2 regions of the Streptomyces sp. NPDC005423 genome follow, and region 2 is predicted to be linked to the other one. Evidence: riboswitches for the same ligand, from Rfam matches in the RefSeq annotation. Region 2 holds a riboswitch; the other holds the start of a gene.
The links. Region 2 has a riboswitch for cyclic di-AMP ahead of ABZT12_RS03750 (M23 family metallopeptidase). Riboswitches for the same ligand answer to the same signal wherever they lie in the genome.
Positions count from the first base shown of each region.

Region 1: another riboswitch for cyclic di-AMP. It lies ahead of ABZT12_RS30500 (M23 family metallopeptidase); the one in region 2 lies ahead of ABZT12_RS03750 (M23 family metallopeptidase).

Region 1 is NZ_JBEXET010000039.1:13,868-28,550, forward strand. Features, by position in the region: gene ABZT12_RS30465 (GAF domain-containing protein) at 1-232, opposite strand, end outside; gene ABZT12_RS30470 (ATP/GTP-binding protein) at 293-916, opposite strand; gene ABZT12_RS30475 (DUF742 domain-containing protein) at 894-1,265, opposite strand; gene ABZT12_RS30480 (roadblock/LC7 domain-containing protein) at 1,268-1,705, opposite strand; gene ABZT12_RS30485 (ATP-binding protein) at 1,777-4,008, opposite strand; gene ABZT12_RS30490 (MBL fold metallo-hydrolase) at 4,374-5,642, opposite strand; gene ABZT12_RS30495 (SGNH/GDSL hydrolase family protein) at 5,835-6,620, opposite strand; gene ABZT12_RS30500 (M23 family metallopeptidase) at 6,901-7,839, opposite strand; cyclic di-AMP (ydaO/yuaA leader) riboswitch at 7,844-8,004, opposite strand; gene ABZT12_RS30505 (alpha-galactosidase) at 8,311-10,383, opposite strand; gene ABZT12_RS30510 (tyrosine-protein phosphatase) at 10,551-11,348, shown strand; gene ABZT12_RS30515 (DUF6126 family protein) at 11,362-11,487, opposite strand; gene ABZT12_RS30520 (XRE family transcriptional regulator) at 11,484-12,140, opposite strand; gene ABZT12_RS30525 (aspartate aminotransferase family protein) at 12,218-13,603, opposite strand; gene dxs (1-deoxy-D-xylulose-5-phosphate synthase) at 13,600-14,683, opposite strand, start outside.
Region 2 is NZ_JBEXET010000001.1:784,895-799,577, reverse strand. Features, by position in the region: gene ABZT12_RS03770 (MFS transporter) at 1-280, shown strand, start outside; gene lhgO (L-2-hydroxyglutarate oxidase) at 355-1,590, shown strand; gene trmB (tRNA (guanosine(46)-N7)-methyltransferase TrmB) at 1,603-2,457, shown strand; gene ABZT12_RS03755 (PrsW family intramembrane metalloprotease) at 2,506-3,858, shown strand; gene ABZT12_RS03750 (M23 family metallopeptidase) at 3,898-4,905, opposite strand; cyclic di-AMP (ydaO/yuaA leader) riboswitch at 4,916-5,073, opposite strand; gene ABZT12_RS03745 (PP2C family protein-serine/threonine phosphatase) at 5,308-6,528, opposite strand; tRNA gene ABZT12_RS03740 (tRNA-Met) at 6,637-6,710, opposite strand; gene ABZT12_RS03735 (alginate lyase family protein) at 6,773-7,993, opposite strand; partial or broken gene ABZT12_RS03730 (transposase) at 8,180-8,371, shown strand; gene ABZT12_RS03725 (dihydrofolate reductase family protein) at 8,955-10,085, opposite strand; gene ABZT12_RS03720 (MarR family transcriptional regulator) at 10,152-10,667, shown strand; gene ribA (GTP cyclohydrolase II) at 10,823-11,464, shown strand; gene ABZT12_RS03710 (SGNH/GDSL hydrolase family protein) at 12,052-12,996, shown strand; tRNA gene ABZT12_RS03705 (tRNA-Lys) at 13,115-13,187, opposite strand; gene ABZT12_RS03700 (amino acid permease) at 13,322-14,683, opposite strand, start outside.

The DNA.
Region 1 (14,683 bases), on a different contig from region 2:
CGGCCGGCGGGGTGTGCAGCCCGGCGAAGAACTGCCGGTTCTCGTCAATGAAGTTGACCATCGCGTACGGCGCTCCGGCGAGCTGGGCCAGCCGGTCGGCGAAGGCGTCGAGAGCCGGCTCCGGGCGCTCCCCCAGGCCCAGCCCGCGCAGCCGCCGGGTGCGCGCCGGCGCCTCCCTGTCCTCGGGCGTGAGCAGCAGACGACCGGCCGGGCGGGGCGGGTCGTAGCTCATGGGCGGGCTCCGTCCCAGTGGACGTACGTCATAGTCGGACTCCGTGGCGTTGGGCGGGGCTCACATGTGGGCACCGTGGCTCGGCGCGGACGCCGGCGCGTGGGCGATGAGATGGCGTACGAGGGTCAGCAGCGTCTGGACCCCGGAACTGGAGATCCGGGCGTCGCACCGGACGATGGGGATGTCGGGGCCGAGGTCGATGGCGGCGCGTACCTCCTCGGGGTCGTAGCGGTGGGAGCCGTCGAACTCGTTGATCGCGACGATGAAGCCGAGACCGCGCTGCTCGAAGAAGTCGACGGCCGCGAAACAGTCCTCCAGGCGGCGGGTGTCGGCGAGGATGACCGCGCCGAGCGCGCCCTCCGACAGTTCGTCCCACATGAACCAGAACCGCTCCTGCCCCGGCGTGCCGAACAGGTAGAGCACGTGCCGCGGATCAAGGGTGATCCGGCCGAAGTCCATCGCCACGGTCGTCTCGACCTTGTTCTCGATGCCTTCGAGATCGTCGGTCGCGGCGCTCACCGTGGTCAGCAGTTCCTCGGTGCTGAGCGGGGCGATCTCACTCACCGCACCGACCAGGGTCGTCTTGCCTACCCCGAACCCGCCCGCCACCAGGATCTTCAGCGCGGTGGGAAAGGGATCGCGATCGCGGCCACTCTCGTGGTCAGAGCTGTCGTCGTAGTCCATCGAGCACTGCCTCCAGCAGAGACCGGTCAGTGGGGTTGTGGTGGAACGTCGGCGGCTTGGCGGTCAGCGTTCCGCAGTCGACGAGGTCCGACAGCAGCACCTTGGTGACTGCCGCGGGCAGCTTCAGATGGGCGGCGACCTCGGCGACCGAGACGGGCGCGCGGCACAGGTCGAGCGCCTGCGCGTGCTCCGGGCCGAGATAGCCGAGGGGGGTGGCTCCGGTGGCCATCACCTGCGACAGGAGGTCGAACGCGACGGAGGGCCGGGTGCGGCCGTTGCTCACCGTGAAGGGGCGCACCAGCCGGCCGGCGGCGTCGTCGAGCCAGGGCCCGTCACCGGCCGCCGTCACGCTCAAGGCCTCATCGCCGGCGAACCGACGGCGTGCTGCCGGGGCGCCGTCACCAGGTAGGGGCGGACGCTCTTGACCAGCATCGCCATCTCGTAGCCGAGCACCGCCGCGTCGGCCTCCCGGCCGGCGAGCACGGCGAGACAGGTGCCGGAGCCGGCGGTGGTGACGAAGAGCAGCGTCGAGTCGAGTTCGACGACGACCTGGCGTACTTCTCCCCCGTCGCCGAAACGGACGCCCGCGCTGCGGCCCAGGGAGTACAGGCCGGAGGCGAGCGCCGCCATGTGATCGGCGCTGTCGGGATCGAGGCCGTGAACCGACTTCACGAGCCCGTCGCAGGAGAGGAGGACCGCGCTCGTGGTGTGCGGGACCCGCTGCACGAGGCCGCTCATCAGCCAGTCGAGATCGGATACCTGTCCGGTCGTCGGCGCATCGCTCGCCATGGTGGATCGACTCCTTGGGGTACGAAGGTCTGCGGGAGCGCTCGTGGGGGTGGGGGTGGATACGTGCGTGGTCATCCGGCTGGTGCGCTCCCGTCGTGCCGGGTGGGGCGGTCGTGGCCGGCCGCGCGCAGGTGCGCCTCGGCTGTGGGGGCCGCGTCCAGGTGGGGGGTGAGTGTGAGGGGCGGCATCGGCAGTTCCGCGTGGTCCGTCGCGTGATCGGCCGCGTGTTCCGGCGCGCGGTCCGGCGCGGTGAAGCGGTCGAGGGCCCTGGGGTGGGAGCCGAGGGCCGCGGGGGCGCCCAGAGCCGTGGGGTGGGAGTCCGGGACCGCGGGGTGGGGGTCCGGATGGTGCGGCTCCCAGGGTGGGGCCGTCAGGTCCGCCGCCTCCAGGTGCTGCTGGGCCTCCGCCAGGCCGATCCCGCGCTGGAAGGCGGCCATCAGGCCCGGGTCGTGGCCTTCGGGAGAGTCGCTGTCCTGGCGTGGTACCGGCCCGTCGCGCAGTTGGGGCGCGAGGTGTTCCTGGGCGCGGCGGCGGGGCAGTTGGGGCTTGCTCATGGTGCCGCGCACGGCGCCGTTGCGGGGGGCGGGCGGCGCGGTCACGTTCCGCGCGACGGTGAACCGGTCGTCGGGCCGGATGCCGGGCCTCGCCTCCGCGGGGTTGGCCCGTTCGTCGCGGGAGCCGCGCACGGGCAGCGGCGCCGGTCCGGTGCCGTTCGGCGCGGCGTGCGCCGGGCCCGTGGAGGTACGCCGTCGAGGGGTGGCGGTGTCGCGCCGCTGGTGCCGCCTCGGCGCGGCCGGCGGAGCCGCCGGGGCGGGCTCGGCCGGCGCGCCCGACTCCGGTCCGGCGGACGTGGCGGGCCTCAAACCGGTCGGCGGACCGGACACCTGCGGGTCGGGCACCTGCGGGTCGGACACCTGTGGGGCCGATGCCTGCGGACTCGGTGCCGGCTGACTCGGCTGTGCGGTGGGCAGCGCCGGTACGAGCGGCCGTCCCGCGCCGCCGGTGTCGTCCGCACGGTCCGCCCCGTCCGCGCCGTTGATGTCCTGCGGCTGCGGTTGCGGCTGCTGCTGCGACTGCTGCCCGGGCAGGACCGGCCCGGAGCCGAGCAGAGCCTGCGGTACGACGAGGACGGCCTGCATCCCGCCGTAGATGTTGGTCTGCAAGCGGACGTGGATGCCGTGCCGGCGGGCGAGCTGGGAGACCACGAACAGGCCGATGCGGCCGTCGGCCAGGAGGCTGGCGACGTTGACCTGGTCGGGGTCGGTCAGCAGGGCGTTCATCTTGGTCTGCTCGCCGACGGGCATCCCGAGTCCGCGGTCCTCGACCTCGACGGCGAGGCCCGAGGTGACGAGGTTGGCGCGGAGCAGTACCTGGGTGTGCGGGGCCGAGAACACCGTGGCGTTCTCGACCAGTTCGGCCAGCAGGTGGATGACGTCGGCGACGGCGTGGCCGCGCAGGGTGCCGTCGATCGGCGGTACGAGTTTGACCCGTGAGTACTGCTCGACCTCGGCGATCGCGGAGCGCAGCACCTCGGTCATGGAGACCGGGTTGCTCCACTGCCGGCGGGAGACGGCGCCGCCGAGCACGGCGAGGTTCTCGGCGTGCCGTCGGATGCGGGTGGCGAGGTGGTCGACGTGGAAGAGGCCCTTGAGCAGATCGGGGTCCTCGATCTCGTTCTCCAGCTCGTCGAGGAGGCAGATCTCGCGGTGCACCAGCGACTGAAGGCGCCGGGCCAGATTGACGAAGACCTCGACCTTCTGCTCGCTGCCCGCCTGGCTGGAGAGCCGGGTGGCCTGGACGACGGCCGTGACGGCGCCCTCGTGGGCGCGGGCCACGTCGGCGGCGAGCAGTTCGAAGTCGTCGGCGTCCCGCGGAGGTCCACGACGTGGCTTGCGCCGGGGCGGTTGCTCGCCGCGCCCCAACGCCTCGACCAGGGAACGGAGTTCGGCCTCGCCCTGGGCGCAGTTGCGGCGCAGCGCGCCGACCCGGTCGTCGACGGAGGTGGCGGCCCGGCCCGCGGCGACGGCGGCGATCACGATGCCCGCGAGGGTCACCGCGAAGGCGCCCGCGAGCACGGCCCACAGGACGAGGCCGGGCCGGGTCCCGGTGGAGCGCACGGTGAACAGGACGGCCGCGCAGCCGCTGAGGGCGACCGCGACCGGCGGCAGCACCGCGATCCGCAGCAACTGCGGCCGTAGGTGCGTGTCGGGCGGCAGCGAGGGCACGGGGCGGGCGGCCGGCCGCCCGTGCCGACCGCCCTCACGGCGGTCCGGGCGGGCGGCCGGTGCGCGGAGGTGAGACATCTGCGTCCTCGTACTGGTCCGTCGGGCCTGATGACTCGCGCGGGGTGCGCGGTTCGGGCGTTCGCCATCGCGGTGCCGGCCGAGAGCGCCGAAGGGAATCCGGCGCCGCGTCGTCCGACGGACACTCACAGTAGTCGCCAAGACATCATGTGCGACGGGCAGTTGACAAAGTCCTACGGGCAGCGTCCCCCTCTGGTATGAGGTCTCGTACGACAGACCGCTGACTCCCTCGGAGCTCCACCGAGGAACGGAAGTGAATCGATCGTCCCTGATCAGAAGCGGTCATGAACGAACTGAACGGACGGCGGGGTCCGGAGAGCGCCTCGCTCTCCGGACCCCGCCGTCCGTCTCCTCCGCCTCGGCTCTCAGCCCGCCGGGACGGTCTCCTGCGCTCCGCTGCCCTCGGCCCGGTCCCCCGGGATGTCACGGCCCGTGTCGGCCGGGACCTCGCCCACCGGCGCGACCGATGGCTCAGCCGACGGCTCGATCGACGGCTCAGTCACCGCGGGCCGGCCGCCCCGGGGAGTCCGGGCCACGCCGCGCCACCAGGGCTCGGCGGGAACGGTCTCGCCCGTCGGCTCGAAGGGCTCACCGGGGCGCGGCAGCGCGAGGGGCGCGCCGGCCGCGTGCCCGGCGGCGAGGGTGCCCTCGCCGGGTTCCGCCCACGGGTGGGTCGCGAGGTTGAAGGTGGCCCAGTGGATCGGCATCATCACGCCGTGCGGCCGGCCGCCCTGGAGGTCGAGGTGGGCCCGCATGCCCTCCTCCGGCGTCATGTGGATGTCCGGCCAGAAGTCGCTGTAGGCGCCGATCTGGATCATCGTGGCGTCGAACGGGCCGTGCTCGGCGCCGATCTCCTTGAAGCCCTCGAAGTAACCGGTGTCTCCGCTGTGGTAGATCCGGTGCTCGTCACCGGCGACGACCCAGGACGCCCACAGCGTGTGCTGGGTGTTGCGCAGGCCGCGTCCGCAGAAGTGCCGGGCCGGGGTGGCGGTCAGGGTGATCCCCCCGACCTTGGCCGTCTCGTGCCAGTCCAGCTCGCGCAGCCGGTCCGGGGACACGCCCCAGTGCTCCAGATGGGCACCGACGCCCAACGGCACCGCGAAGACCGTGTCCGTGCCGGCCAGTGCCCTGATCGTGGGCAGGTCCAGGTGGTCGTAGTGGTCGTGCGAGATGACCACGACGTCGACCGGCCCGAGCGCGGCCAGCGGGAGCGGTGCCGGGTGCAGACGCTTGGGTCCCGCGAAGGGGAACGGTGAGCAACGGTCGCCCCACACCGGGTCGAAGAGCACCCGGTGGCCGTCGATCTCCGCCAGCACGCTGGAGTGCCCCATCCAGGTCAGCCGCAGGCCGGTGGCGGGCGGCTTGGCCAGATCGGCGACGGCGGTGGGGTGCACGGGCACGGTGCCCTCGGGGACGCGCAGGGGTCGCTCGTCCTTGTCGAAGTAGACCTTGGCGAACTGGATCATCGAGGCGGACGGCCGGATACTGGTCGGGCCCCCGGGATTCTGGAAGACCCCGTCCTTGAAATGGGGGGATCTGCGGATGCGCGCGAGGCGCTCGCCGCTCGGGTCCGCGCCGAAGGCCGCGGGCTGCAGCGCGCGGAGCCCGGAGCTCAGGGGACGGAAGCCGGTCACGATACCTCCAGGTGGAGTCGGTCAGGCTTTCCATTATGGTCGGCCGCTCCGACAACGACGGTCCACCGAGGTCACAGCGGCCCGATTCCAAGGAAAGACCAAGGAATGACCGAGGATTTGGACCGGGTTGGGACGGCAACGTCCCGCACCGGCTCCAGACCCACCCCGCGCCCCCAGCATCCCCACCGCCCCTCAAGCCACCCGCTGGATCCGCATCTTGATGTCGTACGGCGAGAGCGCGCCCTTGGCGGTGACGTGGTCGCCCGAGGACTCGCCGCGCAGCCGGCGTCCGATCCAGGGCACCAGGTACTCGCGCGCCCAGTACACGTCGTCGCGCCGGATGTCGAGCGTGCCGCGCGGCGGCAGCAGGGGCCACGGCTGCTCCGGGTCGGCCGGTACGTCCAGGCCGAGCACCTGCCCGGCGCGCAGCGCCACCCGGGTGTGTCCCTCGGGCGACAGGTGGAGGCGGTCGCCGTCCCAGGCCCGGCGGTCCTGGATGGTCTTGAGGGACCACAGGTCGAGGACCGGGCAGCCGTAGCGGTCGGCGATGGCTCGTACGTGGCCGTTGTAGGTGGCGATCTTGCCGCGCAGGTGCTTGAGCACGGGCACGCCACGGGTGTCGAAGCCGGTGGTCACCATGACGGTGCCGACGGCGGAGGTGAGGTCGGCGACCGCGCGCTCGAAGCGCTCGGCGACCTCGTCGGGGTCGGTGCCGGGACGGATGATGTCGTTGCCGCCCGCGGTGAAGGAGACCAGATCCGGGGCGAGTTCCCTGGCGCGCGTGACCTGTTCGGCCACGATCTGGTCGAGCAGTCTGCCGCGCACGGCGAGGTTGGTGTACGCGAAGTCGCCCTCGGCCCTGCGGTCCGCGAGCAGTACCGCGAACCGGTCGGCCCAGCCGACCATCGCGCCGTCCGGGCCGGGGTCGCCGACACCCTCGGTGAAGCTGTCCCCCAGCGCCACGTACGACCCGATCACCGCTCTGCTGTCACTCTTCGAATCGTCTGCCACGGGGGCCATGATTCACCCGGGATGTGACCTACGCGATCGTAAGCGGGGGTTGACGTACGGTGAGATAAGCCACTGATAAAGGCTTGCCCAAGGGCGGAATAAGCCTCTGCGCAGGGTTGTTGCGGGGCAACACCGAGGGCCGGACCCGGGGATCGTGGGTCCGGCCCTCAGCGGCTTCGAAGGGGTGTCGGTCGGAGTGGCGTCGGTCGAAGGGACGTCGGCCGAAGGAGGGCCGGTCGAGGGTGTGTCAGACGCCGACCCCGTGCGAGCGGAGGTAGGCGACCGGGTCCACGTCAGAGCCGTAGTACGGGGTGGTCCGGATCTCGAAGTGCACGTGCGGGCCGGTCACGTTGCCGGTCGCGCCGGACAGGCCCAGTTGCTGGCCTTCGGTCACGGTCTGGCCGGCCGAGACGGAGAGCTGGGACATGTGGGCGTACTGCGAGTACTGGCCGTCGGCGTGCCGCACGACGACCTCGTTGCCGTACGCGCCGTCGTAGGCGGCCGAGACGACCGTGCCCGCGGCGATCGCCTTGACGGTGGTGCCGGTCGGGACGACGAAGTCGATGCCGGTGTGGTAGCCGCTGGACCACATGCTGCCCGCGACGTGGTAGCCGGTGCCTGTGGTGCCGCCGGTCACGGGGAGCGTGTAGCCGGTCGCCGTGCCGCTGTCCGAGGAGGTGGTCCGGGCAGCGGACGTCGTCTTCGTCGTGGACGTCGTCTTCGCACTGGCCGAGGCGTCGGCCGAGGACGAACTGGTCGTCGCCGTCGCGGACTTGTGGCCGAGGGAGAGCTTCAGGCCCGGGTGGATCAGCGACGGGTCGGCGCCGATGGCCTCCCGGTTGTCCTGGTAGATCCGGTTCCAGCCGCCGTCGACGTCCTGCTCCGCGGCGATCCTCGACAGGTAGTCGCCCGTCCTCACCGCGTACGTCCGGACACCGGCGCTCTTCGCGGCGGACGCCTTGGCTGCGGACGCCTTCGTTGTCGTCGCCTTCGTTGTCGACGTCTTCTCGGCGGCGGCCGGTACCGACCGAACGGCCTTCTCCGGAGCGGCGGTCGCGGTGGCGGCGTGGGCTCCGGCCGCGCCCATGAGCGGGAGGACGAGTGCGGCGCCGCCCGTTCCGGCGACGGCGATCGAACGGCTGAGGCGCTGGGTCCTCGGACGGCGGTGCTTACCCTTCGCGGGCATGGCGAATTCCTCTCCGGCGCCTGCGAGGTGAGCTGTCGGGTGCGGACGGGAGATGTCCGGCCGCGCGCTGGGCGCGGCTTTACCCCAAGCCTGTTCCGGAGACCGGAACAGGCGGTCTGGCCTGTGGGTCCCCCGCTCCTGCCGTGGTACGGGTGGGTGTGTGCGGGTTCCGGGCGGCGGCAGGATTGGGCGTCCGTCCGGATTGGTGGCGAACGTAAGCGGTCGAGGCACAAAGGGACAAGCAGGAAGTTCCGCGACTTTGCGTTTTGGTTGATCCGTTGGGGGAATCAGGGGTGACCCTCCGTGCATTCACGGTTCGGCGCCGCACTCAATTCCCGTGCGCCACGCCCTTATTACGTGCACATGACGGACGACGCTCGGTCACGGATATGACGCTGCTCACGCGCCGCCTCCCCAGATAACCCAATTCCGGATCGAGTTGGGACTAAGTGGCCAATTCGGGCATGCGGTTCAGATGCGGCGCAGCCGGAGAACCGTCGCATCGAGATCGCCGCGCAGTCCGGCATCCAGCCCGTGGTGCAACAGCACGGCACCCCGGTGCACTTCGCCCGTTTCGAGGCATTCGTACGACGCTGTCGGGTCGAGGCCGCGCAGGCGCAGCGCGGGGAGCGGCTCGCCGTAGTGCTGTGACTGGAGCAGGGCGAGGACGACGGTCTCGTCGCCGCGCACGTACTGGACGGCGCTCAGCCCGCCGCGCGGCGGGCGCAGCCGGTACTGGTCGCCGTGCTGCACCAGCGGCCGGATCTCCTTGTAGAGGTCGACCCAGCGGCGGGCCTCGGCGAGCTCCTCCGCCGTCCACCGGGTGAGGTCGCCGCCGACCCCGAGCACCCCGGCCATGGCGCTGACGAAGCGGAAGCGGAGCGAGCTGACGCGGCCGTTGAGCTGGGTGTTGGGGCTGTCGGTGACCCAGGCGGCCATGACCCGGGCGGGGTGGATCTGGCTGAAGCCGTGCTGGATGGCGAGCCGGTCGAGCGGGTCGGTGTTGTCGGAGGTCCACACCTGGTCCGTACGGCTCAGCACGCCGAGGTCGATCCGGCCGCCGCCGCCCGAGCAGGACTCGAAGGCCACGCCCGGGTGGGCCTGCCGCAACCGGTCCAACAGGGCGTACAGGGCGCGCACATGGTCCACCCACAGCCGCTGCGGATAGGCGTCGCCGGGCCAGCCGGCGTCGGTGAAGCAGCGGTTGAAGTCCCACTTCACGTAGTCGACGGGGGCGTTGGAGAGGAGTCCGTGGAGCTGTTCCCACAGGTACTCCTGGACGTCCTCGCGGGCGAGGTTGAGGACGAGCTGGTTGCGCTGTTCCGTCCGCTTCCGGCCCGGCTGGTACTGCACCCAGTCGGGGTGCGCGCGGTACAGGTCGCTGTCGGGGTTGACCATCTCGGGCTCGACCCAGATGCCGAAGCGCATGCCGAGCGCGTGGACGCGGTCGGCGAGCGGCGCGAGGCCGTCGGGGAACCGGTCCGGGTTGGGGGTCCAGTCGCCGAGCCCGGCGCGGTCGCTGGTGCGGGCGCCGAACCAGCCGTCGTCGACCACGAAGAGTTCGACACCGGCCGCCGCGGCGCGCCGGGCGAGGGCCTCCTGCTGGTCCTCGGAGATGTCGAACTGGGTCGCCTCCCAGGAGTTGTAGAGCACCGGCCGGTCCTGGCCGGCGTCGGGGATGACGTAGGTCCGCTGGTAGGCGTGCCAGGTGCGGCTCGCGCCGCCGAAGCCGCCGTCGCTCCACAGGCCGGCGAAGACGGGGGTCGTGAAGGTCTCGCCGGCCGCCAGGAGCAGCAGTCCGGACTCGTCGTGGCCGGCGCCGCCGGTGATCTGCACGCGGGCGTCGGGGAGTTGGGCGACGGCGATCCGCCAGGACCCCGACCAGCCGAGGGCGCAGCCGTAGACCTCGCCGCGCTCCTCGGTGGCGTCGGTGTCGAGCGCGACCCAGGGGAGGTGCTGGTGCCCGGTGTGGCCGCGCCGGCTGCCGATGACCTTCTCGCCGTAGGTGAGGGGGGAGCGTGCGAGCCGGGACTCGGCGGCCCAGCGCCCGTGCAACTGCGACAGCCGCCACTCCTCGCGCTCCGGCAGCGTCCAGGTCGCGGAGTCGGCGCGCAGCAGCTCCAGCGGCTCGGCCCCGTCGTTGTCCAGCGTCGTCCAGCGCTCTACGACGTCGCCGCGCATCCGGTAGTGCAGGGTCACCGCCAGCCCGCCGTCACGGAAGCGGAGCCGCAGCTCGTCGCCCTCGGTCTCGTACCGCTCGAAGTGCCATTCGGTGCCGCGCCGTTGCGCCGTGCGCACGGAGAGGGCGGGCCGCACGAAACGGGGGCCGCCCTCGACCGGGTACTCCTCGCGCCCGTCGAGCGGGGACTCGAAGGAGGAGCAGGTGGGCAGCGGGCGGGCGGCGAGCGCCTCGGCGTCGGCGAGCGCGATGGCGGGGCCCCAGTGCAGGTGGAGCAGTTCGTCGTGCTCGGTGAGATGGAGGGCGTAGCTGCTGGTGGGTCCCGAAAGCACCCAGGTGCGGCCGTTCTCGGCGATGTCCGGCATTGCGTCCTCACAGATTCCAACAGGTCCGATCAAGCACGGACATCATCAAGGTCACGGGGGCCGCTGGCAACGCCTGTGGACAACTGATTGCCGGGGAACCCCATGTCGTATCGTCGGAGCGTGCCTGTCGGTGAGCCGCGTCGGCGGGCGGAGCCGAAGGAGCCCTCGTGACGCAGCAGGTGCCGTCGACCGAGCCGGAGCTGGCCGGAGTGCGTAACTTCCGTGACGTGGGCGGACTGCCGACGGCGGACGGACGACGGGTGCGGTACGGGGTGCTGTTCCGCAGCGGCCATCTGGCGCACGCCACCGAGGAGGACGCCGCGTTCCTCGCCTCCCTGGGGCTGCACACGGTCTTCGACTTCCGCAACGCGGCCGATCTGAAGCTGGAGGGCCCGGACGTCGAGCTGCCCGGCGTGCGCAACGTGAACCTGCCGCTGAGCGACCCGGCCGACGGCGCGGAGTTCTGGAAGATGGTCCGCGACGGCGAGATCGACCAGTTGCGCGGACTCCTCGGCGACGGCAAGGGCGCGGACCGGATGATCGCCTCGTACCGCGCGATCGTCACCCGGCGCACCGCCGAGCACTCCCGGGTGCTGAGCGCGCTCGCCGAGGAGAGCGTCCCGGCGCTGATGCACTGCGCGGCGGGCAAGGACCGCGCGGGTCTCTCCATAGCCGTGACCCTGCTAGCCCTCGGGGTGGAGCGCGACGCGATCCTCGCCGACTACCTGGAGTCCAACGCCGTGCACCGCCGCTACAAGGTGCGCCGCAGCAGTACGTCCGCCGCGGGTTACTCCCCCGAGGTGATGGAGTTGCTCAGCCCTCTCTTCGACGCGCGGGCCGAGTATCTGACGGCGGCCCTGGAGGCCGCCGAGCAGACGTGGGGAAGTGTCGACGGCTATCTGGAGCAGGGGCTCGGTGTCACCCCCGCGCTGCGGGAGCGGCTGCGGGCCAGGCTGCTCGACTGACGTGGTGCGGGGGCTACTTGGCGCCCACCGAGAAGAGCAGGTAGACGAAGGCCGCGAAGAGGTGGCCGGCGGCGATGTAGATGAACAGCCGCACCCACAGGGCGCGCGGGAACTTGTCCTCGATGTTGCTGTCGCTCATGTCGTGGCTCCGGTGTCCGGTCCCAGGCACAGGGCGGCCGTGGGACTCTGCAGAAGGGTGTGGACGAAGAGGACCTCGACGCCGTCGGGGTCGGCGGCGGCGAGCCGGTGCGGGGTCAGCGAGTCGAAGTGGGCGCTCTCGCCCGGCGCGAGCAGGTGGGTGGTGTCGCCGAGCCGCAGCCGCAGCCGGCCGTCGAGGACGTACAGCCACTCCTCGCCGGGGTGGACGCGCACGATGTCGCCCTGGGAGCCGTGCGGGATGCGCACCCGCAGCGACTGCATCCCGCGGCCGGGCGCCCCGGCCTGCCAGTACGTCCAGCCGCCCGCCCGGGTCGGTTCCATGGTGCCGGCGCGTACCACGGCGTCCCGGTCGGCGGCCGTCTCGCCGAGCAGATCCGAGACTGTCGTACCGTAGACGCGGGCGAGGGCGAGCAGCATCGGCAGTGAGGGCTGGCGGTGCCCGGTCTCCAGGCGGGAGAGATGGGCGGGCGACAGTCCGGCGGCGCGGGCCGCGGCCTCCAGGGTCAGCGACGCTCGGCGGCGCAGTTCACGCAGGTGCGGTGCTACGGCGGGCAGGTCGTCAACCGCCCCGGCAGGCCCGGTGGGCGGTTCCGGCTCGGCCGGCGGTTCCGGCTCGGTCTCGGGAGAGCTCATGCCCTCCATTCAGCCGCAGGTTTGCCTCTGCGGCAAGTTTCTTGCCTCAGAGGCAAATCCTGGCCCGTGCGAGGTGCCTAGCGGTTGGCGACCGCCTGCTTGACGAGGGTCTTGCCGAAGTCCCACATCAGTCCGCCGCCGCTGTGCGCGTCGTCCATCACCTCGGTGAAGGCGTCCACGAACCGGTCGACCTCGGGCTCGCCGATGACCAGCGGCGGGATCAGCTTGATCACTTCCAGATGGTCCCCGGAGACCTGGGTGAGGATCCGGTGCCGCTGGAGCAGCGGTACGACGACCATCTGCGCGAACAGGCCCTTGCGCGCGGCCTGGAGCATCGCCCAACGGCTGCGCAGCTTCAGGGACTTGGGCCTGCCGAACTCGATGCCGATCATCAGCCCCCGGCCCCGGACGTCGGCGAGCAGTTCGTAGGTGTCGATCAGCGCGGCGAGCCGGGACTTCAACTGCTCCCCGGTGGCACGGGCGTTGGCGACGATCTGCTCGTTCTCCATGACCGACAGCACGGCGAGACCGGCCGTCATCGCCTGGGCGTTGGACCCGAAGCTCGCCGAGTGGACCAGGACGCGGTCCATCGACGAGTAGACCTTCTTGAAGATCCAGTCCTTGCCGAGGGTGGCGCCGACCGGCACATAGCCACCGGAGAGCGCCTTCGCCACGCACACCAGGTCCGGTTCGACGCCCTCCTCGTGCTGGTAGGCGTAGAAGTCGCCGGTACGGCCGAGCCCCGTCTGCACCTCGTCGGCGATGAGGAGCGCCTTGTGCCGGTGGAGCAGTTCCTGGGCGGCGAGCAGATAGCCGGGCGGGGTCTCGTGGACGCCCTTGCCCTGGATCGGCTCGACGACCAGTGCGGCGACGTCGCCCTTCCTCAACTCCCGCTCCAGGGCGGAGAGATCACCCAGGGGCAGGGCCGTGTCGGGCAGCAGCGGGGCGAAGCCGTCGCGGAAGCCGTCCTCGCCGTTGACCGAAAGCGAACCGGTGGTGAGCCCGTGGAAGGCGTGGTCGCAGTAGAGGACGCGGGGCCTGCCGGTCGCGTAGCGGGCGAACTTGAGCGCGGTCTCGACCGCCTCGGTGCCGCTGTTGCCGAAGAACACCCGGTCCAGGTGCGGACTGTGGGTGAGGAGCCGTTCGGCCAGCAGACCGGGCAGCGGCTGGCAGTCGAAGCGGGTGAGGTCGGCGAGGTCGGCGTCGAGGACGTCGTGCAACGCCTTGCGCACGACGGGGTGATGGCGGCCCAGGCCCATCACGCCGAACCCGGCGAGCATGTCCAGGTGGTCGTTGCCGTCCGCGTCCCAGAAGTGCGCGCCCTCGGCCCGCTCGTAGACCTTGTCGAAGCCGATGGTGTGCAGCATGCGCGGGAGTTGGTGGTTGAGGTATCTGGTGTGCAGCTCGTAGCGCTCGGCTCCGCGCTCGGCCAGCAGCGCGTTGAGGTCGAACTCCTTGGTCATTCGGGTTTCTCCTTGGCTGGGCCGGCGGCCGTCTCCCGGGCCGCCAGGCTTGCGCTGATCCGTCCGGCGACCTCGACGGGGGTGAGGCCGATGTCGGCGAGCACCTCGCCGCGTTTGGCGTGCGCGAGGAACTGCTCGGGGATGCCGAACCGCCGTACGGGTACGTCGACTTCGGCGTCGCCGAGCGCCAGCGCCACCGCCGCGCCGACCCCGGAGGCACGGCTGTTGTCCTCGACGACGGCCACCAGGCGGTGGGCGGCGGCGAGGCCCGGCAGCGCCGGATCGACGGGTTTGACCCAGCGGGGGTCGACGACCGTGCAGTCGATGCCGCGGCCCTCCAGGAGTGCGGCGGCCTGGAGACAGACGGGCGCCATCACTCCTACGGCGACCAGCAGCACCCGCGGTGCCGCGGAGCCGCGGTGCAGGACGTCGAGGCCGCCCACCCGGTCGATCGCCGGGATCGCGGGGCCCACCGACTCCTTGGGGAAGCGGACCAGCGTCGGCGCGTCGTCGACGGCCACCGCCTCGCGCAGCTGGGCGCGCAACTGGTCGGCGTCGCGCGGCGCGGCGATCCGCAGCCCCGGCACCACCTGGAGGACGGACAGGTCCCACATACCGTTGTGGGAGGCGCCGTCGACGCCGGTGACGCCGGCCCGGTCCAGGACGAAGGTCACCCCGCAGCGGTGCAGCGCCACGTCCATCAGGAGCTGGTCGAAGGCGCGGTTGAGGAAGGTGGCGTAGACGGCGACGACGGGGTGCAGGCCGCCGGTGGCGAGGCCGGCCGCGGAGACGGCGGCGTGCTGCTCGGCGATGCCGACGTCCCACACCCGGTCCGGGAACCGGGCGGCGAACTTGCCGAGGCCGACCGGGTGCAGCATCGCGGCGGTGATCGCCACGACGTCCTCGCGCTCCTCCCCTATCGCGGCGATCTCGTCGCCGAACACCGAGGTCCAGGAGGGGCCGTTGGCCGGTACGAGGGGCTCGCAGGTGAGCGGGTCCATCACACCGACGGTGTGGAAGTGGTCCTCCTCGTGGGCGAGGGCGGGTTCGTAGCCGCGGCCCTTCTCCGTGCGGCAGTGG
Region 2 (14,683 bases):
CAGGTTCACGGAGCAGGCGCTGTCGAAGCCGACGGAGGAGTTCGTGCGCTCGCACGGCCTGCGGCTGGTGGTGTCGGCGGTCGCGGAGCTGGAGTCGGGCAATCTCGACGCGGCGTGCGAGCAGGGCGTACGGGCGGTGGAGGTGGCGGGGCGCATCTCGTCGGCGCGCACCACCGAGTACGTGAAGGACCTGCTGCACCGGCTGGAACCGTACGGGGACGAGCCGCGCGTGGTCGAGCTGCGGGAGCGGGCGCGCCCGCTGCTGACGACTCCGGCCTGACCCGGCGGACAACGGGCGCACCTCCCGGGTTTGAGGGCACTGTCAGTGGCGCAGTGCACTATCGAAGCCGGGAGGTGGTGCGAGTGCGGGCGACGGCCTACGACAGTGACGTGCTGGTGGTCGGGGGCGGGATCGTCGGGCTGTCCACGGCGTACGCGATCACGCGTGCCGCGCCGGGCACGCGGGTGACGGTGCTGGAGAAGGAGCCGGGCCCGGCCCGCCACCAGACGGGCCGCAACAGCGGGGTGATCCACAGCGGGATCTACTACCGCCCGGGCTCCTTGAAGGCGCGGTACGCGGTACGGGGCGCCGCCGAGATGGTCGAGTTCTGCGCGGAGCACGGCATCGCGCACGAGGTCACCGGCAAGCTGATCGTGGCGACCCGGCGGGAGGAGCTGCCCCGCCTGCACGCCCTCGTCCAGCGCGGCCGGGAGAACGGGATACCCGTCCGCGAGCTGTGCGCCGCCCAGATCGCGGAGTACGAGCCGGAGGTGCGCGGCCTGGCGGCCATACAGGTGGGGACGACCGGGATCTGCGACTACGTCGGGGTGGCGCGCCGGCTCGCCGACGCCTCGGCCGCGGAGATCCGCTACGGCGCGCGGGTCGTCCAGGTCGACCGCCGCCCGGCGCGGGGGGTCGCCGTACGCACGGCGGACGGGACGGTCCTGCACGCGCGCGTGCTGGTCAACTGCGCCGGGCTGCACTGCGACGAGGTGGCCCGCCTGACGGGCGACGAGCCGGACATGCGGATCGTGCCGTTCCGGGGCGAGTACTACACGCTGACGCGGCCCGACCTGGTGCGGGGCCTGGTCTATCCGGTGCCCGACCCGGCGTTCCCGTTCCTCGGCGTGCACCTCACGCGCGGGATCGACGGCAGCGTCCACGTCGGCCCGAACGCGGTGCCCGCGCTGGCCCGCGAGGGGTACGACTGGGGCGTCGTACGGCCCCGGGAGGTCGCGGCGACCGCCGCCTGGCCCGGGGTGTGGCGGATGGCACGGGAACACTGGCGGTACGGCGCGGGGGAGCTGCGCCGCTCGCTGTCGAAGGGGGCGTTCGCGGTCGCCGTGCAGCGGCTGCTGCCCGCCGTGACCGCGGACGACCTGGTCTCCTCGGCGGCCGGGGTGCGGGCACAGGCCGTGCTGCGGGACGGGACGCTCGTCGACGACTTCCTGATCAAGGAGGGTCCCCGGGCGGTGCACGTGCTGAACGCGCCGAGTCCGGCGGCGACCGCCGCCCTGCCGATCGGACGGGAGGTGGCCCGGCGGGCCCTGGCGGTACTGGGACAGCCGGTGGCTTCGGCCGCCCCGTAAAATCGCCCCATTGTGTCTGACTCCCGCAACGCCTCCGCCGCCCCGCTCCCCGTCCACGCCGGCGAGGACCCCGGCTCCCGCGACCCCGGCCCCCGCGCTCCCGCCGGGCCCCTCCGTCCCAAGGGCGCGCCCCGTTTCCCGGACGGGCCGCAGGCCGATCCCGCGGGCTCGCACTTCGACCGGCGGATCCGCAGTTTCCAGCCGCGCCGGAGCCGGGTGACGGCCGGGCAGGCCGACGCGCTGCGGCGGCTGTGGCCCAAGTGGGGCCTGGACATCGACGGACAGCGGGTGGTCGACCTCGGCGAACTGTTCGGCAACGACCACCCCGTCGTGCTGGAGGTCGGCTTCGGCATGGGCGAGGCCACCGTGCAGATGGCCGCCGACACCCCCGCGGTGAACATCCTCGCCGTCGACGTGCACACCCCCGGCCAGGGCAACCTGCTGGGCCTCGCCGACCACCACGGCCTCGCCAACATCCGGGTCGCCAACGGGGACGCCGTCATCCTGCTGCGCGAGATGCTCGCCCCCGGCTCGCTCGCCGGACTGCGCGTCTACTTCCCCGATCCCTGGCCCAAGAAGCGGCACCACAAACGGCGGCTGATCCAGGAGGAGTTCCTGACCCTCGCCGCGTCCCGGCTGGCACCCGGCGCGCTCGTGCACTGCGCCACCGACTGGGAGCCGTACGCCGAGCGGATGCTCGAAGTGCTGGGCGCCCACCCGGAGTTCGAGAACACCGCGCCCGACGGCGGTTTCGCGCCTCGTCCCGGCTTCCGGCCGCTGACCCGTTTCGAGGGCCAGGGACTGGAGAAGGGTCATGTCGTGAACGATCTGCTCTTCCGTCGCGTACAGCACGGGGAACAGCCCTGAGCCGAACCACCGTCGCGGGCCGATTTCTCCGTCGTTAGGGTCGATGCCGTGGCCACCTGTCCGCCGTACCCCCCGCCTCGCGGCCCCGCGGCCCACGGTGTGCCCGGGCCCGCGCACCGGTGGCGGCGGTGGCGGGTACCGCGCCCTGGCCCGGCGCGGTCGAGGGCGTGGGGAAGGGCCGGGTACGGCGGCCTGATCCTCCTGCTCGCGCTGTCCGGGCTCGTCATCCTGGCGCTGGTGCGGCAGCAGACCGGGACCGAGGGGTTCCTGGTCGGGCTCGGTCTCGCCGTGCTGCCCGTACCGGTGTTGACGGTGGCGTTCCGCTGGCTGGACCGGGTCGAACCGGCGCCCTGGCGCACCCACCTCTTCGCCTTCGCCTGGGGCGCGTGCGCGGCGGCGCTGATAGCGATCGTCGCCAACAGCTTCGCCACCCGGTGGATAGCGGCCGCGACCGCGGACCCCTCCGGCGCGGACACCCTCGGCTCGACGCTGATAGCGCCGGTCGTCGAGGAGTCCGCGAAGGCCGCCGCCGTACTCCTCGTCTTCCTCTTCCGCAGACGGGACTTCACCGGCATCGTCGACGGGGCGGTGACGGCCGGGGTCACCGCCACCGGCTTCGCGTTCACCGAGAACATCCTCTACCTCGGCACCGCCTTCGGCACCGACCAGCTGACCGGCGACCGCGGTATCACCTCCGTCACGGCGGCGACCTTCTTCGTCCGGATCGTCATGTCCCCGTTCGCGCACCCCCTGTTCACCGTGCTGACGGGCATCGGCTTCGGTGTCGCGGCCCTGTCGCCGGGGCACCGGCCCGTCCGGCGGGCCCTGCCGCCGCTGGCCGGGCTGCTGCTCGCGATGGGCATGCACGCGGTCTGGAACGGCTCCTCCACCTTCGGCCAGTACGGCTTCTTCGCGGTCTACGGCGCCTTGATGGTTCCCGCGTTCGGGCTGCTGACCTGGCTCGTCGTCTGGACCCGGCAGCGTGAGCTGAGGACCGTCCGCGAGGAGCTTCCGGCGTATGTCGTCGCGGGCTGGCTCACGCCGGTCGAACCCTTCGTCCTCGGGTCGATGAGGGCCAGGCGGCTGGCCCGGGAGTACGCCAGGCACCACCTCGGCAGGCCGGCGGCCCGCTCGGTCGCCCGTTACGAGACGTACGCGACCTCCTTGGCGTTGCTGCGCCACCGGGGGCGGCGGGGCCGCGCCGACGCCGAATTCGCCGTACGGGAGAGGGAGTTGCTGCACGAGCTGGCGCTGCGCCGGGAGGTGGCCCGGCCCGCGCTGGAGTACGCGGCGCGGATGACGGCCCCGCCGGTACCGGTGTCGGTGCCGCCCTGGCCCGTCCCCGGGACGTACGGGTACCCGGGGACGCCGTACCCCGCCTACAACCCCTACCGGCCTTAGGCACGGCGGGAGTTGTGCGCGCCTACCGCCGGGCGGGGCTCAGGGGTTGAGACCCTTGCCGCGCAGCCAGGTCATCGGATCGCTGGCGGTGCTGCTGCCGTTGAGGTGCACTTCGAGGTGGAGGTGCGGCCCGGTCACGTTGCCGGTGGCGCCGACCCGTCCGATCACGTCACCGGTGCCGACCTTCTGTCCGACGCTCACGCTGATCGACGACTGGTGGCAGAACCAGAGTTCGGTGCCGTCGTCGAGGGTGATGATCGTGCGGTAGCCGTACGACCCGGCCCAGCCCGCCTCGGTGACGGTGCCGCTGTGGATCGCCTTGATCAGGGTGCCGGTGGGCGCGGCGAAGTCGAGGCCCGTGTGGTAGCCGGAGGCCCACATGGTGCCGGCTTGCCCGAAGGTGCCGGTGAGGGTGTAGGAGACGACCGGCAGCTGGTACTGCTTGGCCAGTTCGGCGAGGTGCGCGGCCTCGGCCTTCTTCTTGGCGGCCGCCTCCGCCGCCTGCTTCGCGCCGGCGGCCTTCTTCGCGGCCGCCTGCTCCGCCTTCGCCGCCGCGTCGTCGGCCTGCTGGGCGACGGCGGCCTCCACGGTCGCCTGCGACGTGCCGTCGAGCTGCACCTGCTGGGCGTCGGCCTGCGCCATGATCCGGTTGCGCAGTGCCTCGCCGGCGTCGGAGGCGCCGTCCGCGGTGTCGGCGCTCGTCACACCGACGCTGCTGAGCGCGTCCGCCGAGCCCTTGGGCGTCGCCGCCGGGGCGTCGTGCAGCAGGGAGCCCACGGAGGGCAGGTCGGGCAGGGAGATCGAGACCGGCGGCTTGCCGGTGTGGGCGCTGGCCATTCCGCCCGCGCCGACGGCGGCGATGACGCCGACGCCGAGGACGGTGGAGCTGCGGGCCAGCCCGCCGCCGCGCTGCCGGCCGACGCGATGCCGGCCGCGGTGGGGGCGGAGGGTCTCCGCGCTGGGATTCCACTCCTCCCAGGGGCCCTCGTCGGGACGGTGACCGCCGTAGACGAGCGGGGCTTCCGGGGCAGGCCGGTCTGACGCCACCTGGGCGTGCTCCTTCCTTCCTTCTCGCCTACCGGGTTAGCTGACGGGTTCGGAGCAGGAAGGTCTCCTACGCGCGTCAACCAGCCGTGCTGCCACGGCTGTCGACGTGCGATTCACCCCAAGGTGGTGGTTCCCCGGTTCCCTCGCGGGATTCGGCGCGTGCGCGCGGAGCCGTCTCTGGTGACGGCTGTAACGACCGCGCTGCGTTATCAAACGTTAATAGACCGGTGGTGGGTATTCCAAGCTGTTCCGCTTGATCATTAACGGTTCTTGGCGCGGACGTACGGCCCATGACCGGTGCAAATCGGGCGAGTTGGCCTCACCTCACGATCACAGTCTCCATTGACGGTCTGTCAGTTGTTACTCGGAACGGGGCCGCCCGCTCACTGCGGGTGACGACGGTCAGGGCCGGCGTACGGCGAGGAGGGCCATGTCGTCGGCCGTGCCGCCCCCGGAGTGCCTGCGCACCTCTTTGGCGAGGGTGCCGAGCAGGCTTCCCGGGTCTTGGAAGACCCTTCCGGCGAGCCGCGTCTCGGGGTCGTAGAAGGTGCCGCGGGCGTCCCGGGCCTCGGAGAGTCCGTCGGTGTGGAGGAGCAGCAGCGCCCCGCCCGGGAACGCGAACTCCTCGACGCGGTCGGGCCAGGTGCCCAGCTCGCCCATGCCGAGCGGCGGCGAGGATCCGGACCGGCACAGGACGCGCAGCACGCCGTCCCCGTGCAGCAGCAGGGGCGGCGGGTGGCCGCGGTTGACGATCCGGACGACGCCGTCGGCGTGCGGGAGTTCGGCCAGTACGGCGGTGGTGAACCCCTCGAAGGCGTCGAGCCCTTCACGCCGGGTGCCCTCGCGCGCCAGCGCCCGCTCCAGCCGCTGCGCGACCGCCTCCAGGGTGGTTTCCTGCTCGGCCGCCTCCCGGAACGCCCCGATGACCACGGCCACGGCAGCGACCGCGCCCATGCCCTTGCCCCGTACGTCCCCCACGACCAGCCGTACGCCGTGTGCGGTGTCCTGGACGGCGTAGAGGTCGCCGCCGATGGAGGCGTCCTCCTGGGCGGCCTCGTAGCGGGCGGCGATGTCGAACCCGCCGATCCGCCCGGCGGGTTCGGGCAGCACCGCGCGCTGGGCCGCCTCGGCGATCTCGCGTGCGGAGGCCAGCTGCTCGTAGCCGCGGCGCACCAGGAGGTTGATCAGGACGGCGAGCGCGGCGACGGTTCCCACGGTGACCAACTCGGTGATCGCGGCGGCGTGCAGCACGATACCGAGGCCGAGATGGGTGGCGAGCACGACGAGGACGGACGCCAGGCCGGTGAGCAGGGTGCCGCGCCGCGAGTACAGCGGGGCGGCGACCAGCGGGGCCGCGGTGAAGAGCGGGCCGGCCGTGAACTGGGTCGGGGTGAAGTAGTCGTAGAACGCCCCGGCGACCAGCAGCAGCACGGGGAGGGAACGGACGAACGTGCGGGTGTACGAGATCCGCCGCCCCTCGGCCGCGCCCTGCGGTACGGGTGCCTGGGCGGCACCGAGGCCGGGGCCGGGGGTGGGGGCGGGGGCGGGATCGAGGTCGAGGTCGCGGGCGGGATCGCTGGGTGGACGTCCGGCGGTTCGCGCGTACGGCCCCTCCTGCTCCACGCCTCCAGGTTTCCCGTAGCCGGAACGGAAGGCGAGCCGAGTGACCCAACAGGGGGAGAAACACTTGGGGCCGGAATCCGTTTCCGGATTCCGGCCCCAAGTCTTGAGTAGCGGGGACAGGATTTGAACCTGCGACCTCTGGGTTATGAGCCCAGCGAGCTACCGAGCTGCTCCACCCCGCGTCGTTGTGTCTCAAGCATACGTCATCCGCGGGGCGTGAATGACCACGTGCGCCGGGCGGCTGTCAGTCGGCGGGGTTTCCGGCGTGGGTGAGGGTCTCCCAGGAGACGAAGAGGTCGTCGGTGCCGGACGGCCGGGTCTGCTCGACGAGCCGGTGCGCGGCGGGCACGGGGAGGTCCAGCCGGTTCTCCAGGTGGTTGAGCGCCACCTCCAGGTCGGACCCCATGCTCCGCTCCACCTTGCCGCCGCACAGCCAGGCGGGCGCGGTTTCGCCCAGCTGGTAGCGGGCGTGGAAGTCGAGGGCGGCGCGGAGCCGGTCCTTGACCTCGCTGTAGAGGTCGACGCCCTGGTGCCAGGCGGTCTCGGCGATGTGCGCGGTGGCTGCCAGCGAGTACCCGACGTGCTTGAAGTTGCGGCAGGTCTCCTGCGCCATGCCGTCCTTGAAGGTGGTCTGCTTGAACCAGTACGTCGTCAGCTTCTGCGGGGTGTTCAGGGTGGAGCCCGCCGGGGTGAGCGGCACCTTGCCGTCCTTCTCCAGGTAGAAGTAGGCGGGCACCCGGTCGCGGAAGCGCTTGATGGCGGCGTCGAACGCCTTGTGGTCGTCGAGGAAGACGGCGATGCCGATGGCCGCGTCGGTCATCGCGAGGTCCCAGTTGCCGTTGTAGTCCGGCAGGTTGCCGGTGACCTCGGGCTGGTAGGCGGTGCGCAGCATGGTGGCGAACCGCCGCACCCGGTCGGCCGGCCATCCGGCGCCCGGCGCGTACCGCACGATCTCCGCCGCCCGGGTCCAGGTCGTCCCGGCCCACGCCGTCTGCAGGTCTGCGTCCTCGGCGGTGTGCCGCTTCAGCTTCGCCGACCAGGCGTCCATGATCTCCCGGGCCTTGGCGGCGTGCTGCTGCTTGCCGGTGACGCTGTAGAGCAGGGCCTGTGTGTAGGCGGCGATCGCGTCCTGCCGCTCCTCGACACACCCGTGCGCAACCTTGCCGCCCCACGGGCAGTCGACGTCGGCGTACGGCGTGGGCCGGTACCTGTACGACCCGTACTGGCTGTCCCGCATGTCGAGGAACGCCTTCAGCCAGGGCTGCTTCCCGGCCGTGACGTTCTTGCGTACGGCGTCCAGCTGGTCCTTGCTGACGAGCACCCCGGGGTGGGTGAACGCCGCGTCGGCGGGCAGCGCCCGCGCCATGGTCCGGCTACCGGTGTCGGCCGTCCCGCACGAGGCGACGAGCCCCATGACCACGGCCGCGCCCAGCACCGCGGCCGCGCGCACTCGCACTGCCCTCATCTGTTCAACCTCCACGTCGACCCGCGCCTCACTCGCAGCGTCACCCGAGGACTGCCGGGGCGCAGGATCTGATGGGCCGGTCGGGGAGGGTCGGGAGAAGGTCTGGGGGGAGGGAGGGCAGGAGCTGGAAAAGCGTGACAGTTTCGCCGTATCCGTCACGCTTTTTTCTGGGACAGGGGCCGCGACCCGGGCGTCGGCGTCAGGACCGCCGCCACCCCGATGGTCCCCGTCGGCGACGGCACCAGCCTTCCCACCGCCGCCCACCTGACCTCCTGCGCCGGCCTCGGCGGCCTCGCCCCGACCACGAAGTCGTCCGGGACCTCCATCCACGGCGAACACGCACCCCACGGCGGCAACCGCGTCCTGAAACGTGCGATGTCATGGCGGAGCCACGAAGCAGGCAACGGGGGGTGTGCTGAACAAGCGTGACAGTTCTGCTCGAACCGTCATGCTTCTGCACGACAGGACAGGCGCGCCCGGGCCCAGCGAGCGGCGATGCGTCGCCCTGGGGGATGGCACCACAACGAGAAAAGCGTGACACTTTCGCCCACACCGTCACACTTCCGCGGAGAGGGCGGGGCGGCTCAGCCAGACAGACGGCCGTCCGGCGCGTCGGCCACCTCCTGGAACCCGGACGTACGACCACCTCGACACCCCGACCGCCAACGATTGGCACGCGTCGCCCCCAACGCAGCGACGAATACGACCGCCTCCCGCCAGCCCCCACCCGGCAGCCACCACACGGGAAGCTCCGAACACGCCCTGGCAGACACCCCCCGACACGGCCCGCACCACCAACCGGCCCGCACCGCCCCCCACTTACCGCCCGGCAGCCACCACGCGGCAGTCACCGCCCGGCGGACCCCCGGATCGCACACCAGCCGAGCACAGCGCCTCGGCCGGCCGGGAAGGTCCGGCCCCGGGACCGAGCCGGCCCGGAACAGAGCGGGCCCGCGGCGGCTCACCCGAGCAGATGGAGGTTCGGTGCCTTGGCCGACTCCTCGTACCCCGGAAGTACGACCACATCGACACCCTCGGCCGCCAACAACCCGCTCCCGTCCGCCCCCACGACAAACGTGTCCGGCTCCCGCCACGCCGTCACCACCCGGCGTACGCCCGCGTCGAGGACGAGCCGGGCGCAGGGGCGGGGGCGGGAGGCGCGGTGGGTGCAGGGTTCCAGGCTGGTGTAGACCGTGGCGGTGGCGAGGCGCGGATCGGTGGGGGCGAGCTTGGCGAGGGCGGCCTCCTCCGCGTGCACGACCGGGTCCCCGGCCTCGCGGGAGTGGCCGCGGGCCAGTTCGGTGCCGTCCGCGGCGACGACGACCGCGCCGACGCTGAACGCCGTACGCGAGGGCGGGCAGTCGGCGGCCAGCGCGCAGGCGAGGCCGAGCCAGTGCCGGTCGGCGGCGGCGGGGAGGGTCCCGGTGCCGGGGGCGACGGGTTCGTAGCGGGTCAGGACGACGTCCCCGAGGGGGCGGGTCTCCACCAGGCGGAGCCGGCCACCCGGGTAGGGGCCCGGGCCGAACAGGCGGGGGGCGTGGGGGTCGCCCACGAAGAGGGGGGCGAGGACGAGCTGGAGTTCGTCGGCGAGACCCTGCCGGAGCAGCTGGGTGTGAACGGTGCCGCCGCCCTCGACCATCAGGCGGTCCACCCCCCGTACCTGGTGCAGGTGGGCCAGGAGCGGTCGCCACTCCACTTCGGCCCCGAGGTCCACTACGTCGGCGGCGAGTCCGAGCCCGCGGGCGCGCGCGGCGCCCTCGCCGGTGGTGAAGAGGAGCTTCGCACCGCCCGTGTGCCAGAACGCGGCGTCCGGATCGAGCTCGCCGGACCGGCTCACCGTCACCTTCAGGGGGTACTCGGGCTTTCCGGCGGCGGCTCGGGCGGCCCGCCGCTCGGGCGAGTTGACGAGCAGGCGGGGGTTGTCCGCCCGGATCGTGCCGGCCCCGACGAGGATCGCGTCCACGGACGCCCGTACCTCGTCGACCCGGTCGAAGTCGGCCGGGCTGGACAGCAGCAGCCGGTCGGGACCGGTGTCGTCGAGGTACCCGTCGAGGGACACGGCGGCGGACAGCAGGACGTGGGGCTGGGACATCGACACGCTCTCCCTGCGGGGCGGACGGGACTTGGTTCAAGTTTGAAACAAACCTACACTGGCACCATGAAGACTCGCTGGCTCACCTCGAAGGAGCAGCGCGCCTGGCGCGCGTACATCGCCGCGACGCACCTCCTGGAGGACGCGATCGACCGGCAGCTCCAGCAGGACGCCGGCATGCCCCACCTCTACTACTCCATTCTCGCCAGCCTCTCCGAGGCCCCGGACCGCGGGCTCCGGATGACCGACCTCGCCGAACGGTCGAAGATCACCCGCAGCCGCCTCACCTACGCGGTGAGCCGCCTGGAGAAGGACGGTCTCGTACGGCGCGAGGGTTACCCCTCGGACAAGCGGGGCAGCACGGCTGTCCTGACCGACGAGGGGATGACCCTCCTGGAACGTACGGCGCCGGGCCACGTCAAGACCGTCCGCAGCGCCCTCTTCGACCACCTCACCGAGGAACAGGTGGAGCAGTTGGAGGCGATCTGCGCGGGGATCACCCGGGCCCTGGAGGAGGACGGCGGGCGACCGACGGCGGACGACGTGCCGTGGCGCCGCCGCTCCACACCGTCCTGCTCGTGAGAACGGGGCCCGGAGCCCCGTAGGAGCGGCGGGTGATCCGGCGCGGCACACATAAGCCGTTGCTTCAAATTTAAAGCATACGGTAGGCTCCGGAAGCGGATCTGCTTCAAAACTGAAACAGACCGGCCAGCCACGGACGGACCCCGGAGGCCCGCATGCCCGACTTCCCCGCCGCCACCCCGCGCGGCCGCGTCCGGGTACCGCTGCGCTTCCAGGACGGCTACAGCGCCGACGCCGAACTGGTCACCTTCCACGGCCTGACCGACGGCCGGGAACACCTGGCGGTCGTCCTCGGCGAACCGGACCCCGGCGCCACCCCGCTGGTGCGGCTGCACTCGGAGTGCCTGACCGGTGATGTCTTCGGCTCCGCCCGTTGCGACTGCGGCCCGCAGCTGCGCGAGGCGGTCGAGCGGATCGCCGAGCGCGGCGGAGTGCTGCTCTACCTCCGCCAGGAGGGCCGCGGCATCGGCCTCTACAACAAGCTCGACGCCTACGCCCTCCAGGACCAGGGTCTCGACACCTACGAGGCGAACGCGGCCCTCGGCCTCCCCGAGGACGCCCGCGACTACACGGCGGCCGCCCAGATGCTCGGCGCCCTCGGCATCACCTCCCTGGACCTGCTCTCCAACAACCCCGACAAGGCAGCGCAGTTGAATGCGTTGGGTGTGGAGGTGAACGACCGTGTGCCGACAGGGGTGTTCACCACAGCGCACAACGTCCGTTACCTCCGCGCGAAGGTCCTCCAGACCCAGCACACCCTGCCGCTGGGCGAGTTGACGGAACTCACCGCGGGCTGAGCGGAACCGGCCGATGGTGCAGCGGGCCGCACCATCGTTCGGGGAGGGCGCCCCCTCGTACCGCGGGGCGGCCGGCGGAAGGCTTGGGACCACGATCCCGACCGACCGCCGACGTGGAGGCCTCCCCCAGCCATGACCGCTTCCCCTGTACCGACTGGGCCGTACGGCCTCCCCTCCCGGTGGTGCCGGCACATCCATGACCGGCACATCCATGGCCAGGGTCCCCGCAGGCGTAAGGACGGGGCTGCCCACCGCCGTGCCGACCCCCGGTGCCGCATCCCGTGGGGACGGTGACGCGGCGCCATGCCCGGCCCCGCGGCGGATCACTCCCCCCACTGCCGCCGGACCCGGCGCCTCTCCCGCTCGCCCCGCCCGGACCAAGAGGGCGGAGCAGGAGCCGGAGCCGAACCGCACACCAGCGCCGCACAAGTCGATCCGGGAACGCCAGAGAACAGAGCCAGAACGACCAGAACCGCCAGATCCGCCGGAACCGCCGGAACGACAGGAAGCGCCGGCACCGTCACGCCTACCGCGCCCACCCCAACTGCCCGCCCCGCCGGCCGAGTCGCCCCTTCGAGAGGACCCCCATGAAAACCTCCGTACGAGCCGGCCTGGCCGGGGCACTCGCGTGCGGCACCCTGGTCACCACCCTCGTCGTCAACCACCACGGCGAGGCACCCCGCACCGGCATCGCCTACGTCGCCCCGCCGAAGGGCCCGTACGTGGCCCTCGGCGACTCCTACACGGCCGCCCCCGGCCTCCCCGGCAGCACCGGCCGGCCTCCCGGCTGCGACCGTTCCGACCGCAACTACCCCTCCCTCGTCGCCGCCGAACTCGGCGTCAAGGCAACCGACTTCCGCGACATGAGCTGCAGCGGCGCCACCACCACCGACCTCGCCGCCCCCCAGAACACCGACGACGGCATCAACCCCGCCCAGCTCAGCGCCGTCCACGACACCACCCGCCTCGTCACCCTCGGCATCGGCGGCAACGACATCGGCTTCAGCTCGATGATCAAACGCTGCGTGGCGATGGGCATGCTGTACAAGATGACCGGCAGCGGCAAGTACCTCCACGAGGACGCCCCCTGCGCACGCGTGTACGTCTCCGCGGGCGCCGACGCCGTCGCGGAGCGGATCGAGGACGCGGGCCGGCAGCTCACCGCCGTACTGACCCAGGTCCGGCGCCGCGCCCCCGAAGCCCGCGTCTACGTCGTCGCGTACCCGGCGATCCTCCCCGCCGACAACACGGCATGCGCCCGCGCCATGAACCTGGCCCCCGGCGACGTCGCCTACCTCCGCGCCAAGGAACAGCAGCTCAACACCATGCTCCGCGAACGTGCCGAGCGGGCGGGCGTGGGCTACGTCGACACGTACACCCCCTCCGAGAACCTCGGCGCCTGCTCCCCCGAGGCCACCCGCTGGATCGAGCCCCTCTCCCCGCGCAGCCCGGCCGCGCCGGTGCACCCCAACGAACGGGGCGAGCAGGGCATGGCCGACGCGGTACTCCACACCATCAAGTCGGCCCTGTGACAACGGAGTTGACGGGCAGACCGCAGCGGCGCCGCCGAACGACTGCGAAGCGACTGCGAACAACCGCCGACGAGTGAAGCCCCCGCGTCGGCTTGCTGCGACGCGGGGGCTCCGGCGGTAGGCCCTGTGGGACTCGAACCCACAACCAATGGATTAAAAGTCCACTGCTCTGCCAATTGAGCTAAGGGCCCAGGCGATGTTGCCTCCCCGAGCATAGCCGCAGGAGGCCGGGTCTCCGATCGGGTATCGGGGACCCGGCCGTGTCGGACGGGAAAGGGATCGGTCCGGGGCCCGGAAGGTGCGGAGTGCGCCGAGTGTCCGGGTGTTACGGATCGACCGGTTCGGGTGCCCCCGCCCGTGACGCCGCCAGGGACTTCGTACGGGTGTGGTCGGGGTTGAGGAACCAGTGGCGGGCCGAGGCCGTCCACCAGGCCGCCGCGAAGCCGAGGACGGCCAGCACGGCGACCGGGGCGTAGTTGAAGGACTCCGAGGTGACGGGGGAGAGCTGGGGGAGCATGAAGAGGACGGTGATCACGCCCACCCAGAGCACCGACACCGTGCCGATCGCCGTCGACCAGCGGCCCAGGTGCCACGGCCCGCGTTCGAAGGCGTCGCCCCTGCCGAGGCGGAGCAGGGTGGGGATGACGTAAGCGATGTAGAGGCCGATCACCGCGATGGAGGTCACCGCCGCGTAGGCCGTGACGTTGATCAGGTACGGCAGGCCCAGGACCAGCGCTCCCGCCGCGGCCAGCCAGACCGCGGCGACGGGGGTGCGGGTGCGGGGGCTGACCGTGTGCCAGAGGCGGGAGTAGGGGAGCGCGCCGTCGCGGGAGAAGGCGTAGATCATGCGGCTGTTGGCCGTGACCGACGCCATCCCGCAGAAGAGCTGGGCGCCGATGACGACGAGGAGCAGCAGCTTCCCCGCCGTCGCGCCCAGGGCGTCGAGCAAAATCTGCGCGGGGGGTGCGCCGGTCGCCGAGCCGAGCTCCTTGTCGTAGGACTGGATCGCGTAGGTGAAGCCGAGGAGGAGGACGAAGCCGGCGATCCAGGAGGTCCAGATGGAGCGGACGATGCCCTTCGGGCCGGCCGTGGACGCGTCGTGGGTCTCCTCCGTCATGTGGGCGGAGGCGTCGTAGCCGGTGAAGGTGTACTGAGCCATCAGCAGGCCGAGCAGGACGACGTAGACGCCGCTGCCCCAGCCGGTGTTGTTGACGAACTTCGTGAAGACGAAGGACGTCGACTGGTGGTGGTCGGGGACGAGGGCCAGCGCGCCGACGATCACGGCGACCCCGCCCACGTGCCACCACACGCTGACGCTGTTGAGCAGGGCGACGATCCGCACGCCGAAGGTGTTCAGCAGCCCGTGCAGGAGCAGGATCGCGGCGAAGAGGAGGATCGTGCGGCCCGGGGTGACCGCGAAGCCGAACTGCAGGTTCAGGTACGCACCCAGGAACGACGCGGCGCCGAAGTCGATGCCCGCGGTCACCGCCACCTGGCCGAGCACGTTGAACCAGCCGGTGAACCACGCCCAGGCCGCCGCCGTACGCGGGGGTGCCAGGCGGTGCGCCCAGTAGTAGAGGCCGGCCGAGGTCGGGTAGGCCGAGCAGATCTCGGCCATCGACAGCCCGACGAACAGCGTCATCAGGCCGACGGCTACCCAGCCCCAGATGATGACGGCGGGGCCGCC